4 regions of the Streptomyces sp. NBC_00341 genome follow, and region 1 is predicted to be linked to each of the others. Evidence: riboswitches for the same ligand, from Rfam matches in the RefSeq annotation. Region 1 holds a riboswitch; each other region holds the start of a gene.
What was found. Region 1 has a riboswitch for cobalamin ahead of metE (5-methyltetrahydropteroyltriglutamate--homocysteine S-methyltransferase). Riboswitches for the same ligand answer to the same signal wherever they lie in the genome.
Positions count from the first base shown of each region.

Region 2: another riboswitch for cobalamin. It lies ahead of OG892_RS27310 (ribonucleoside-diphosphate reductase subunit alpha); the one in region 1 lies ahead of metE (5-methyltetrahydropteroyltriglutamate--homocysteine S-methyltransferase).
Region 3: another riboswitch for cobalamin. It lies ahead of OG892_RS08045 (cobalamin biosynthesis protein); the one in region 1 lies ahead of metE (5-methyltetrahydropteroyltriglutamate--homocysteine S-methyltransferase).
Region 4: another riboswitch for cobalamin. It lies ahead of OG892_RS33250 (iron ABC transporter permease); the one in region 1 lies ahead of metE (5-methyltetrahydropteroyltriglutamate--homocysteine S-methyltransferase).

Region 1 covers NZ_CP108002.1:671,825-675,360, forward strand. Annotated here, with positions in the region: gene OG892_RS03080 (FUSC family protein) at 54-1,565, opposite strand; cobalamin riboswitch at 1,876-2,093, shown strand; gene metE (5-methyltetrahydropteroyltriglutamate--homocysteine S-methyltransferase) at 2,257-3,536, shown strand, end outside.
Region 2 covers NZ_CP108002.1:6,027,250-6,030,785, reverse strand. Annotated here, with positions in the region: gene mctP (monocarboxylate uptake permease MctP) at 1-1,336, shown strand, start outside; gene OG892_RS27315 (GNAT family N-acetyltransferase) at 1,451-1,963, shown strand; cobalamin riboswitch at 2,052-2,189, shown strand; gene OG892_RS27310 (ribonucleoside-diphosphate reductase subunit alpha) at 2,328-3,536, shown strand, end outside.
Region 3 covers NZ_CP108002.1:1,804,322-1,807,857, forward strand. Annotated here, with positions in the region: gene OG892_RS08035 (inorganic phosphate transporter) at 56-1,333, shown strand; gene OG892_RS08040 (hypothetical protein) at 1,346-1,579, shown strand; cobalamin riboswitch at 1,737-1,870, shown strand; gene OG892_RS08045 (cobalamin biosynthesis protein) at 2,021-3,034, shown strand; gene OG892_RS08050 (cobyric acid synthase) at 3,031-3,536, shown strand, end outside.
Region 4 covers NZ_CP108002.1:7,392,287-7,395,822, forward strand. Annotated here, with positions in the region: gene OG892_RS33240 (MFS transporter) at 1-415, opposite strand, end outside; gene OG892_RS33245 (alpha/beta hydrolase) at 597-2,081, opposite strand; cobalamin riboswitch at 2,263-2,409, shown strand; gene OG892_RS33250 (iron ABC transporter permease) at 2,511-3,536, shown strand, end outside.

The DNA.
Region 1 (3,536 bases):
TTCCGCGGCGACGGTAGCAGTGCGGTGGGTGGTCTGGACCAAAGGGTGCGGTATCAGGCCGCGGCCAGCGGGGCCCTAGGCGGGCTGTGCAGCGGCGCGGCCAGTTCGGCCAGCGCGCGCTCCAGGCCGTGCAGATGGGCGAGGGCGGGTTCCGTCTCCGCGGCGTGCGCCGGATGTCCTGCGGCCAGCGGAGTGCGGGCCGGCCGCTCGGGGGCCGTCAGCGCTTCCACCGCGCTCTCGACGCGCCAGCAGGCGGCGGCGAGCCGGGCGTCGTGCGAGGCTTCCGGGTCGGCGGCGACGGAGGCCAGTCCGCGCACCTCGCGCGCGCAGTCGTCGAGCAGCGCGAGCACCTGCCGGGCCCGTGCCTTGCGGGCCCTCATCGGGTTGAGCGGATGCACCAGCGGCGCCAGCGACAGCCGTACCCGGCCGAGGATGGCCTCCAGTTCGGCGACGTGCCGGGGCGGGTCGGCGTCCTCGCTTCCCGCGAGCCGGGCAGCGGCCTGAGCCGTGCAGGTGTGCACGCACCGCAGCGCCCGCTCCACCCAGGCCTCGGTCACCGAGTGCGTGGTCACCGGCAGCACGAACAGCACCGCGAGTACGGCGCCGAGCGCACCGGCCCCCGTCTCGGTGACCCGGAGCACCAGCAGTCCCGCGTCGAGCACGCCGAGCAGCCCGTACAGCATGCTCGCCATCACGGTGACGGCCAGCATCATCCAGGTGTAGGAGACGGCGGCGGTGTAGAAGATCCCGAACACGCCCACCGCCACGACGGCGGCCGCCACCACCGGCTCGTGGTGCAGCGGTACCGCCACGGCGAAGCCCAGCCCGATACCGAGCACGGTCCCCAGGAACCGCCTGAATCCGCGCACGACGGTCTCGCCGCGCGAGGTCGTGGCCACGAACACCCACCAGGTGGCGCCGACCGCCCAGTACCAGCGCTGGTCCGAGAGCAGTTGCCCCACCGCGAGGGCGAATCCCGCGCCCAGGGTCGCCTGTACGGCCTGCCGCGTCGTGATCCGCCGCAGCCCCGCCGCTCCCGTGGGAAGGCCGGCCGCCACGGGGGCCGCGATCCGGCGCTCGTAGCACCACACCCCGAACCGCACCAGCGATGACGCGACGAGCGACAGCAGCACGGCCGCGTACAACTCGGGCAGCCGGCCGGGCACGGTGTGCAGGAACTGGGCGGAGAAGTAGGCCATGAAGGCGAATACGCCCAGCGAGTGCCCGCGCGGCCCCCACCGCCGCGCGTACACCCCCGCCCCCACGACGGCGAGGAACGCCAGGTCGCGGGCGACGGGCACATCGTGCAGCACGGCGGCGAGCGTGAGCACCGGGAGGCCGACGACGGGGAGCAGCGCGGTCGTCGTCGCCTGCCCGCGCACGGTCGGGTCGGTCACCGTGAACAGGGCGAGCAGCGCGGCCAGGCCTCCCGTGATGGCCGCCACCAGAGAGTGTCCGACCGCCCCGCACAGCGCGACGGCGAGCCCGATGCCGAGCACGGCCCGGGACGCGAACCGCAGCCGGATCCGTCCGGGATCGTGTGCGACGAACGCCCTCTTCAGCAAGTCGCCTCGCCCCTTTCGCGCATGGCACCAGCGCAGACATGAGAAAGGCGCCACAGAGATCCCCGAGGGACCCGCAGCGCCATTGACAGCCACATCTCAACACCTGGGGGGCTAATGGTTCAACTTGGACCCATCCCTATGGGCCAATGGCCCAGCTATCTCGCATTCCGTGCGACCACAGCAGAGCCAACGGACCAGCCTGAGGACCGGCAGGCCCCGGAGGCGAAACACGCCACCTCGCAGCAAGGTCTTCGCCCCCTTCCACATCCCGGATGGTGAACAGCGGTGCCGCAGGGGCGGTCCACCCTCTAGGCTGGCCGGTGCAGCTGGTTCGCCCTGTCCGCCAGACAGACGCGTCGCAAGAGGGAACCCGGTGTGAATCCGGGACTGCCCCGCAGCGGTAAGTGGGAACGACCGCCGTCATACGCACTGGATCCGTTCGGATCCGGGAAGCGACGGCCAGTAGGAGTCTGCCCCCGGCAGACGAGCCCACGAGTCCGAAGACCTGCCCGTTGCCCGCACCCGAACCCTCGGACGCGGATATCCCGGTGACCTCGTGGGCGGGTCGGCGTACGTATCCAGACGGAGAATCCGCGCCGAGGCGTGTGCGATATCCGTCCGGTTCGTCATCCCTTCGCGTCCGTGTCCCGTCTCCGGGATGTTCAGGAGTCATCTCGCGAAGGAGATTTCCGTGACACCCAAGCCCGCAGCCGCGGCAGCACGAGCCACCGTCTACGGCTACCCCCGCCAGGGCCCGAACCGGGAACTGAAGAAGGCCGTCGAGGGGTACTGGAAGGGCCGCGTCACCGCCGGCGCCCTGCGGGAGACGGCGGCAGAACTGCGCCGGTCCAGCTGGAAGCAGTTGGCGGACGCCGGCGTCCATGAGGTCCCGACCGGTGACTTCTCGTACTACGACCACGTCCTGGACACCAGCGTCATGGTCGGCGCGGTCCCGCAGCGGCACCGTGCGGCCGTCGCCGCCGACGCGCTCGACGGGTACTTCGCGATGGCTCGCGGCACCCAGGACGTGGCGCCGCTGGAGATGACCAAGTGGTTCGACACCAACTACCACTACCTCGTCCCCGAACTCGGTCCGGACACCGTCTTCAGCGCCGACTCCACCAAGCAGGTCACCGAGCTCAGGGAGGCCGTCGCGCTCGGGCACAGCGCCCGGCCGGTGCTCGTCGGCCCGGTCACCTACCTTCTGCTGGCCAAGCCCGCCCCCGGGGTGGCGGCCGGCTTCGAGCCGCTCACCCTGCTGGACCGGCTGCTGCCGGTGTACGCGGAGGTGCTCGCCGATCTGCGCGCCGCCGGCGCGGAGTGGGTGCAGATCGACGAACCCGCCCTGGTCCAGGACCGCACCCCGGCCGAGCTGAACGCCGCCGCCCGCGCCTACCGCGACCTCGGCGGCCTCACCGACCGGCCCAGGCTCCTCGTCGCCTCCTACTTCGGGCGGCTCGGCGAGGCACTCCCCGTCCTGGCGAAGGCCCCGGTCGAGGGTCTGGCACTGGACTTCACCGATGCCGCCGCCGCCAACCTCGAAGACCTCGCCGCCGTCGGCGGGCTTCCCGGCAAGCGCCTCGTCGCGGGTGTCGTCAACGGCCGCAACATCTGGATCAACGACTACGAGAGGTCCCTCTCGACCCTCGCCACCCTCCTCGGCCTCGCCGACCGGGTCGACGTGGCCGCGTCCTGCTCCCTTCTGCACGTCCCGCTCGACACCGCGCCGGAGCGGGACATCGACCCGCAGATCCTTCGCTGGCTCGCCTTCGCCGAGCAGAAGACCGCCGAGATCGTCACGCTCGCGAAGGGACTGGCCCGGGGCACCGGCGCGATCACCGCCGAGATCGCCGCCAACCGCGCCGACCTCGCGTCCCGCGCCAACTCCCCGATCACCCGCGACCCCGCCGTCCGGGCCAGGACGGCGGCCATCACTGACGCCGACGGCCGCCGCTCCCAGCCGTACACCGC
Region 2 (3,536 bases), 5.4 Mb from region 1:
CTTCCTGCCGCGCCTGTGGTCGGTCTCGCACAAGCACGGCTACGTCACCACCTCGGACTTCGTCCGCGGCCGGTTCGGCTCCAAGGGGCTCTCGCTGGCCGTCGCGGTCACCGGCATCCTCGCCACCATGCCGTACATCGCGCTCCAGCTCGTCGGCATCCAGGCGGTGCTGGACGTGATGGGCGTCGGCGGCGGCGAGAACACCCACTGGTTCATCAAGGACCTGCCGCTGCTGATCGCGTTCGCTGTGCTCGCCGCGTACACGTACTCCTCGGGACTGCGCGCGCCCGCGCTGATCGCGTTCGTCAAGGACGGGCTGATCTACCTGGTCATCGCCGTGGCGATCATCTACATCCCGATCAAGCTCGGCGGCTTCGACGACATCTTCGCCGCCGCGCAAGAGAAGTTCAACGGCCCGCCGGGCTCCAAGCCGACCGGTGCGCTCGCGCCCGGCGTGGACGGCCAGTGGGGTTACGCCACGCTGGCGTTGGGCTCGGCGCTGGCGCTCTTCATGTACCCGCACTCGATCACGGCGACGCTCTCCAGCCGCAGCCGCAACGTGATCCGCCGCAACACCACGATCCTGCCGCTGTACTCGCTGATGCTGGGCCTGCTCGCGCTGCTCGGCTTCATGGCGATCGCCGCCGGGGTCAAGGTGGACAACGGCCAGCTGGCGATCCCGCAGCTGTTCGAGGACATGTTCCCCGACTGGTTCGCGGGCGTGGCGTTCGCCGCCATCGGCATCGGCGCCCTGGTCCCCGCGGCGATCATGTCGATCGCCGCGGCGAACCTGTTCACCCGGAACATCTACAAGGACTTCCTGAAGCCCGACGCGACCCCCGCCCAGGAGACCAGGATCTCCAAGCTGGTGTCGCTGCTGGTGAAGGTCGGCGCGCTCGCCTTCGTCCTCACCATGGACAAGACGGTCGCGATCAACTTCCAGCTGCTGGGCGGGATCTGGATCCTCCAGACGATGCCGGCCCTGGTCGGCGGCCTGTTCACCCGGTGGTTCCACCGCTGGGCGCTGCTCGCGGGCTGGGCGGTCGGCATGGTCTACGGGACGGCCGCCGCCTACGGGGTCGCCAGCCCCACCCAGGCGCACTTCGGCGGGTCCTCCAAGGAGATCCCGGGCATCGGCGAGATCGGCTACATCGGCCTGACGGCGTTCGTGCTGAACATCGTGGTGACCGTCGTCCTCACCTTCGTCCTGAACGCACTGAAGGCCCCTGCCGGGCTCGACGAGACCTCTCCCGGCGACTACACCGCGGACGCGGGCGACCCGGGCGTGAAGACGGAGCTCCCGCCGGCCACGGCCGGGGCCCCTGGCGGTCACTGACCGAGGTGAACGGGGAGCCGCACCCCGCCTGCGAGGGGGTGCGGCTCCCCGTTCGCGCGTCCGGGCGGAAAACCCCGTGCCACCGCCGCCCGGGGGTGCGGCAGACTCCCCTGCATGGACATAACCATCAGGCCGGTCGAGCCCGCCGAGTACGCCGCCCTCGGCGAGATCACCGCCGAGGCCTATCTCGGGGACGGGCTGCTGGACTTCGGCGCCGACGATCCGTACCTGGTACAGCTGCGCGACGTCCCCCGGCGGGCCGAGGAGGCCGAGGTGCTCGTCGCGGCGGACGCCCGGGGCCGCGTCCTCGGCGGGGTCACCTACGCGCCGCCGGGCAACCGCTGGGCCGATATCGCGGCGCCGGACGAGGCCGAGTTCCGGATGCTCGCGGTCTCCCGCGAGGCCCGCGGGGCCGGGGCGGGCGAGGCGCTCGTCCGGGCCTGCGTCGACCGCGCACGGGCCACCGCGGGGGTCACCGGGATCGTCCTGTCGACGCAGCCGGCCATGCGCGGGGCCCATAGGATCTACGGGCGCCTCGGCTTCGTCCGGACCCCGGAAAGGGACTGGTATCCGATCGAGGGACTCTCGCTCCTGACGTACCGCCTGGAGTTCCCGGCGGACTCCTGATCGGCCTCTCCTGACGGCCAGGCGACACGACACGGACGGTCTCCTGATCGGTCACGCGACACAACATGTGGGGGCTGCCTCATCCGGCGGCCCCCACATGTATGCTCGTGCTCGCTGTCGCCGCAGGGAAATCCGGTGCGAATCCGGAACTGTCCCGCAACGGTGTATTCGGTGTGCTTTTGTGCACCCCCGAGTCCGAGGACCTGCCGACAGCGCGTCCGGCTCGACCGAACCGGATGCCCAGACGTCCGGGCCTCGTGGATGGGCCGGTGGACGCCGCACGGAGTGCTGCCCCGACGGGGCCCCGCTCCGCCCGGCTGCCCCGCTCCCCCCCGGCCCAGAGCCGAGCGAGGGAGAGCACCACGTGACCATCGCGCCAGCCGATCCGGTTTCAGCGGCCGAATCAACGGGAACCACGAGCGACGGACCGGGCACCGCACTGCTGCGGACCCTCACCGCGCTCACCGCGGATCTGCCCGACACCGACCCCGGACGCGTCGCCGCCGCCGCGCTGCGCGGCCGCAACGCCCGGTCGGACGAGGCCGAGCTGCGCTCGCTGGCCACAGAGGCGGCCGCGGGCCTGATCTCCGAGGACCCCGCCTACTCCCGGCTCGCCGCCCGGCTGCTCACCCGCTCCATCGCGGACGAGGCCGCCGGGCAGGGCGCGACGTCCTTCTCCTCCTCGGTCGCCGTCGGACACCACGAGGGCCTGATCGCGGACCGCACCGCCGAGTTCGTGACGCTGCACGCCGCCGCCCTCGACGCCCTGGTGGGACAGGCGCTCGCCGACGGGGATGACGACCGCTTCGGCTACTTCGGACTGCGCACCCTGCACAGCCGCTACCTGCTGCGCCACCCGATCACCCGCCAGGTCGTCGAGACCCCGCAGCACTTCATGCTGCGGGTGGCCGCCGGGCTCGCGGAGGACAACTCAGAGCGCGCGCTGGACGAGGTCGCGGCCCTGTACCGGCTGATGAGCCGGCTGGACTACCTGCCCTCCTCCCCCACGCTCTTCAACTCCGGCACCCGGCACCCGCAGATGTCCTCCTGCTACCTGCTGGACTCGCCGCTGGACGAGCTGGACTCGATCTACGACCGCTACCACCAGGTGGCGCGCCTCTCCAAGCACGCGGGCGGCATCGGCCTCTCGTACTCCCGCATCCGGGCCCGCGGTTCGCTGATCCGGGGCACCAACGGGCACTCCAACGGCATCGTGCCGTTCCTGAAGACGCTCGACGCCTCCGTCGCGGCGGTCAACCAGGGCGGCCGGCGCAAGGGCGCCGCCGCCGTCTACCTGGAGACCTGGCACGCGGACATCGAGGAGTTCCTCGAACTGCGCGACAACACCGGTGAGGACCAGCGCCGCACGCACAACCTGAACCTGGCGCACTGGATCCCGGACGAGTTCATGCGCCGGGTCGACGCGGACGGAACCTGGTCGCTGTTCTCCCCGGCCGACGTGCCCGAGCTGGTCGACCTGTGGGGCGACGCGTTCGACGCCGCGTACCGCGCCGCCGAGGCCAAGGGCCTGGCCCGCAAGACCATGCCGGCCCGTGAGCTGTACGGCCGGATG
Region 3 (3,536 bases), 1.1 Mb from region 1:
CACCCAGGTTGCCTACGTTCCTCGTGCCACTGACGTCGAACGATTGCCTGGGTAAATGGAACACATCACGCTGCTGCTCGCGATTGTGATCGTGACAGCTCTAGTGTTCGATTTCACGAACGGTTTCCACGACACCGCCAACGCGATGGCGACCACCATCTCGACCGGCGCACTCAAACCCAAGACAGCGGTGGCGATGTCCGCCGTTCTCAACCTCGTCGGCGCGTTCCTGTCGGTGGAGGTCGCCAAGACGATCTCCGGCGGGATCATCAATGAGAACGGCCTCAGAACCGAGGTCATCTTCGCGGCGCTCGTCGGCGCCATCCTGTGGAATCTGCTGACCTGGCTGGTCGGGCTCCCGTCCAGCTCCTCGCACGCCCTCTTCGGCGGTCTGATCGGCGCCGCGGTGATGTCCGCGGGCTGGTCGTCGGTCGACGGCGGCACCGTCGTCACCAAGGTGCTGCTCCCCGCGGTCGCCGCCCCGATCGTCGCCGGACTGGCCGCGCTGCTGGCCACCAAGCTGACCTACCGGATCGGCGGGAAGGTCCAGGGCGGCGCCCAGGAGAAGGCGACCGCCAAGGGCTACCGCGCCGGACAGATCGCCTCCGCCGGGCTGGTCTCCCTCGCCCACGGCACCAACGACGCACAGAAGACGATGGGCATCATCACCCTGGCCCTGGTCACCGGCGGAGTCCTGTCCCCCGGTTCGAACCCGCCGGTCTGGGTCATCGTCAGCGCCGGAATGGCCATCGCGCTCGGCACCTACCTCGGCGGCTGGCGCATCATCCGCACCATGGGCAGCGGCCTCACCGAGCTCAAGCCGCCGCAGGGCTTCGCCGCCCAGACCAGTGCGGCCACGGTCATCCTGGCCTCCTCGCACCTCGGCTTCTCCCTCTCCACCACCCAGTCCTGCTCCGGCGCCGTGATGGGCGCCGGACTCGGCCGCCGGGGCGGTGTGGTCCGCTGGTCCACCGCCACCCGGATGTTCATCGCGTGGGGTCTGACGCTGCCGGCCGCCGGTCTGGTCGGCGCGGGGGCGGAGTTCCTCACCAAGCAGGGCACCTGGGGTGTCGTACTCGTCGCCGTACTGCTGATCGCGGGCTCCGGAGCGATCTGGGTCCTGTCCCGCCGCAAGCCGGTCGGCCAGGACGATGTCGCACCCGGCGCCCAGGACGGCGCTCCGGTCACCGGGGACGCCGAACCCGCGGGCGTCATCACCACCGCCATCGCGGCCGTCAGCCCGCCGCCCACCGCGGCCGCCCAGGCCCACGACCTCACCGCCACCATCCCGGCCCCGTCCGTAGCCGACCCGGCACGACCCGCCACGGTGTAAGGAAGATCCTCCATGAACATCGACTGGGCAGCCCTCGGCACCGTCTTCGGCGTCTCTCTCGTCGCCACCGTCGCACTGGTGGGCCTCTTCACCCTGGGCATCGCCGGCCTCTCCAGGCAGCCGGAACCGGCCGAGCAGGGCGGGCAGTCCGGCGGGTCCCTGATGCTCGCCCGCGCGGGCGCGTACGTCTGCTTCGGACTGTGCGCGGCGGCGGTGGCCTACGGGATCTACCTGATCGTCGCCTGATCCACAGCCCCTGATCCGTCCGCCGCGTCGGGCCGGCCGCACCTCGGGTGCGGCCGGCCCGATGTGCGTCTCAGCACACTGCACCGTCGCAGGTCAACGGTAGGTTGACTGGCGTTCGCGGAGCGTGGTGGACTGCCGGAGCCATTACGGCGACAGCAGAGGAAGCCGGTGCGAATCCGGCGCGGTCCCGCCACTGTCACCGGGGAGCAGTCCCCCACCACCGGAAGTCACGGTCCACGCCGAGTGGGCTGGAAGACCGGGGGAACTGCGGATCCGGGAGCCAGGAGACTCTCGTCGCCGGTCACGTCGAACCAGGGCGCGGACCCTGAGTGAGGACATATCGCCATGCCCGGCCGCCGTGCGCCCGTCTCCGTGTCTCCCCTTCGACCAGCACCAGCCGCCCGCGCGAAGGCCCTTCGAGGCGCGACGGCCGGCTGAACCGTGCGTGCCGATCGCATTTTCGCGTACGGCGCCACGGCCGGTCTGATCGGTGATCTGCTGCTCGGTGATCCCCGCCGGGGACATCCGGTCGCCGCCTTCGGGCGCGCCGCGGCAGGCGTCGAACACCGTCTGTGGCGCGACCACCGCGGGTGGGGCGCCCTGCACACCCTGGTCTGCGCCGGAGGCGCCGCCGGCGGTGCCGCACTGGCCTCCCGAGCCCTGCGCCGCCGTCCCGCCGCCTCCGTCGCGCTGACCGCCGCCGCCACCTGGTCCGTCGTCGGCGGTACGTCGCTGGGGCGCGAGGCCCGGTCCATCGGCGGCGCGCTGGCCGCCGGGGACCTCGGCCTGGCGCGGGAGCGGCTGCCCCATCTGTGCGGCCGCGACCCGCAGTCCCTGGACGGACCGCAGATCGCCCGCGCGGTGGTGGAGTCCGTCGCGGAGAACACCTCCGACGCCGTGGTCGGCGCCCTGGTGTGGGGTGCGCTGGGCGGGGTCCCCGGACTCGTCGGCTTCCGGGCCGCCAACACCCTGGACGCGATGGTCGGCCACCGGTCGCCCCGCTACCTGCGCTACGGCTGGGCCTCCGCCCGCCTCGACGACCTCGTGGGCTGGCCGGGCGCCCGGCTCACGGCCCTGCTCGCCGTCGCCGCCGGCGGCCGGCCCCGGGGCGCGCTGCGGGCCTGGCAGGCGGATGCCGCCAAGCACCCGAGCCCCAACGCGGGCCCTGTGGAGGCCTCGTTCGCGGGCGCGCTCGGCGTACGGCTCGGCGGCACCCTCGCCTACGGCGGCCGGGTCGAGCACCGCCCCGTGCTCAACGGCGAGGCGGGCCGGGCCGTGGAGACCGAGGACATCGAACGCGCCGTACGGCTGTCGCGCCGGATCGGGGTGCTGGCCCTCGGCGTCAGCGTGGCGGCCCGGCTGGGCGTGGGCGCCGCCGCACGACGGATCACCTCGACGCGCGGCCCGGGGACTCCTGCCCCGGGTGCGCGCACCTCAGGACGGAGACCGACATGAGCGGCGGACTGCTGGTCGCCGGTACCACCTCCGACGCGGGCAAGAGCGTCGTCACGGCGGGCATCTGCCGCTGGCTGGTGCGCCGGGGGGTGAAGGTCGCGCCGTTCAAGGCGCAGAACATGTCCCTCAACTCCTTCGTCACCCGCGAGGGCGCCGAGATCGGCCGGGCCCAGGCCATGCAGGCCCAGGCCGCCCGGGTGGAGCCGACCGCGCTGATGAACCCGGTGCTGCTCAAGCCCGGCAGCGACCGCTCCAGCCAGGTCGTCCTGATGGGGCGCGCGATCGGCGAGATGAGCGCCCGCGGCTACCACGGCGGCAGGCAGGAGCAGTTGCTGTCCACCGTCGTGGACTGCCTGGAGCAGCTGCGGTCCACGTATGACGCGGTGATCTGCGAGGGCGCGGGCAGTCCGGCCGAGATCAACCTCCGGCGCACGGACATCGTGAACATGGGCATCGCACGGGCGGCGCGCTTCCCGGTGGTGGTCGTCGGGGACATCGACCG
Region 4 (3,536 bases), 6.7 Mb from region 1:
TCAGCGCGGGCACGCCGTCGGCGGTCGCGAACACGATCATCGAGGCGGCCTGCGCCGCCAGCGCGGCCAGCAGGACCGGCCGCCTGCCGACGTGGTCGGAGAGCTTGCCCATGGTGAGCAGCCCGAGCAGCACCGCCACCGCGTAGACGCCGAAGACCACGGTGGTGGTGATCGGGTCGAAGCCCCATTCCGCCTGGTAGACGGCATAGAGCGGGGTGGGCGCGCTGGAGGCCGCCAGGAACGAGATGGTGATCGAGGCGAGTGCGTACAGCGCCACGTTCGGCGGCAGCCGTCGGGCCCGCGCGGGTATGGCAGTGGATAGGGGAGCGGATCCGGTCCCGGATCCGGGACCGGTGGGCGCCGCGTCCGAGGTGCGGGCCGGGTTGGACGTCCGGGCGACCGAGGGATTCGTCATGACCATTCCCGTCCAGGATGTGAGTAGACCTGTCTGTCTAATCTCTGGAAGTAGATTAGACAGACAGGTCTACTCAGGTCAAACGGGAGAAGTGCCGAACGGGAGAAGCGAGGGTCACGGACCTGGCGTCGCCCGGTGGCTCAGTAAGGCCGGCCCCGGGTGGAACGAGAGGCCCCGGTCGTCAGGACGGCTCGGCGGGGCAGCTGGTGTCCCGTGCCGGGACCGCCAGGTCGGTGAGGTAGCTGTCCACGGCGTTCTCCATGCACGGGCCGCTGGTGACGCTGCCGTGCCCCCGGTCCTCGTAGGTGAGGAGTACGCCGCTGCGGCCGAGCTGCCGGGCCACCGACACGGCCCACGGGTAGCCGGTGGCGGGGTCGTGCAGGGCGTTGGACAGCAGGACCGGCGGGGCGCCGGGCGCGTCCAGGCGGTGCTGCGGGTTGGCGGTCGGCGCGCCCAGACAGGCCGCCGCCATGTGGATCGACAGCAGGTAGGGCAGGTCGGGCGCGGTCACGTTCATTGCGGCGACGAGCGAGGCGTACTCCCGGTAGTCGCGCACCGGCAGCTGCCAGTCCGAGCAGAAGACCGGGGTGGCCGGCGGCAGCGGCGCTGTCCCGGTGGGTGATGCCGGCAGCGGCTTGCTCGCCTCCATCCCCGCGATCACCGTGGCCAGTCCCGCGTAGTCGGCCTCGTAGAACCTCCGGAACGCGTACTTGTTGACCAGGTCCGAAGCCGACAGTGACCTCCCCGGACTGTCCGGGTCCGCCAGCTCGCCGCGTGCGGCGCGGGCCAGCAGGCCCTGCCAGACGGCGCGGACGTCGCGGCCGTGCAGCGCGCAGTCCGCCGCACCGGCGCACCACTTCACGAACTCCTGGAACGAGTCCTGCGCCGCGGCCGCCTCCGAGCGCAGGAACTCACGGGTGGCCGCGACGCTGTGGTCCATCACGCTCTCCAGCACCATCGCGCGCACGCGCCGCGGGTAGGTCTCGGCGTACTGGGCGCCGAGCAGCGTGCCGTACGAGCTCCCGTAGAAGGTCAGTTTCCGCTCGCCGAGGGCGGCCCGCAGCGCGTCCAGGTCACGGACCGTCTGCCCGGTGTCGAGGTGCTCGAACACCGGGCCGGTACGGGCCCGGCAGTCGGCGCGGAGCCGCCTGTTGTACGCCAGGGTGGCGTCGAAGTCGGCCTGGCTCCTCAGCTCCGGTGACGGCCGTTCGGCGAGCAGGTCACCGGAGCAGGTCACCGGGTTGCTGCCGCCCACGCCGCGCGGGTCGAAGCTGACGATGTCGAACCTGCGGCGGACCTCGGGGCTGAACCGGTTGATCCCGCTCACCACCCTCTCCACACCCGAGTCGCCCGGCCCGCCGGGGCCGAACACCATCGAGCCGACGCGTGCCCCGGGTTCGGTGGCCTTGCGGCGGGCCACGGCCAGGTCGAGTCTCGGCCCGTCGGGGCGGTCCCAGTCGACCGGCACCGAAAGCGTGGCGCACTCGGCTCCCGGTTTCGCCGGGGCGGCACACGGTGCCCACCGCAGGGCCGCCGTCGCGGGCGGCGACGCGTGGACCGCGGGAGCGGCGGCGAGGCCGGCGACGGCGGTCGTGGCAGCGGCCACGGCCGTGGCCGTGCCCCGTGCGGCGACGAGCCGCAGCGCAGATCTGTCCCTGAACGGCATGGATCCTCCTTGCGAGGAGAGCGGTTGTGTCAGGCGTGCGGACCCGGCCGGGGCACCCGCCGTCACGTTAGGTGCGCCGTCGCCCGTGTGGTGCCCGCATCAGGGGCTTCTCCGGGTCGGGTCAGGGACCGCTCGGGGACCGTTCAGGGGGATCGGGGGCGATCGGGGCGCGGGGGCCCAGATAAGGAGGGGTCCGTGCCGTACCCGTAAGCTGCTCACGCCCCGCGGGGGAAGTCCGGTCGAATTCCGGCGCTGACCCGCAACGGTAGGCGGAGCCGTCCTGATGGCTCCGCGAGCCCGATTACCCGCGGCGGTGAAAGCTCCTGTCAATTCGCCGTGGACTGCGAGAGGTGCTGCACAGGGCGCCTCGCGTCCGGGCCGCTCCTTCGATCGTGCAGACGCACGGCCTGAGGTGAAAGCGATCCGAACGTGGTCACTCCCCTCGAACGCATACCAGCCCCGCCCTCGCGCGCGGCGCGCGCCGGTGGCGGGCCCGCCCCTCCCCGGCGCGTTCCCCTGCCCCTGCTGGTGATCACGCTGTGTGCCCTGCTGCCGCTCTCCCTGGTCTGCGGCGCCGGAATCGGTGCCTCCGGGATTTCCTGGGGAGAGGTGTCGCGCTACCTGTGGGCCGGCCTGACGGGACAGCGGATCGCTCCCGGCGAAGTTGCCGGGTACACCATCGTGTGGGAGCTGCGCTTTCCACGAGCCTTGCTGGCCGCGGTCGTCGGAGCCGGACTGTCCGCGATCGGCGTCGCGGTGCAGGCCATGGTCCGCAACGCCCTCGCCGACCCGTTCGTCCTCGGCATCTCCTCCGGCGCGGCCGTCGGTGCCAACGCCGTGCTCATCTTCGGGGTCTTCGGCGCATTCGGCGTCTGGGCGCTGTCCACGGCAGCCTTCCTCGCCGCACTCCTCGCGATGATGCTCGTGTACGCGGTCGCCCGCACCGCGCGCGGACTGACCCCGCTGCGCCTGGTCCTGACGGGCACGGCGATGTACTACGGCTTCTCGGCCATCACGACGTTCATGGTGTTCGCCGCGGAGCGGGGCGAGGCCGCCCGCTCCGCGATGATGTGGATGCTGGGCAGCCTCGGGGGCGCCACCTGGTCCTCCGTACCGATCGCCGCGGGCGCCACGATCGGCGGCCTCGCCCACCTCTGGTGGTCGGCGCGCCGGCTCAATGCCCTGGCGATGGGTGACGAGACCGCCGCCGCGCTGGGAGTGGACGCCGGGAGACTGCGCAAGGAGCTGTTCCTGGTCTCCGCCGCGGTCACCGGGGCACTGGTGGCGGTGAGCGGCGCGATCGGCTTCGTCGGGCTCATGGTCCCGCACGCCGCGCGCATGCTGGTCGGCGCGGATCACCGCCGTCTGCTGGCCGTCGCACCGCTCGCGGGCGCCGTCCTGCTGATCTGGGTGGACATCCTCTCGCGGGTGCTGCTCGCCCCGGCCGAACTGCCG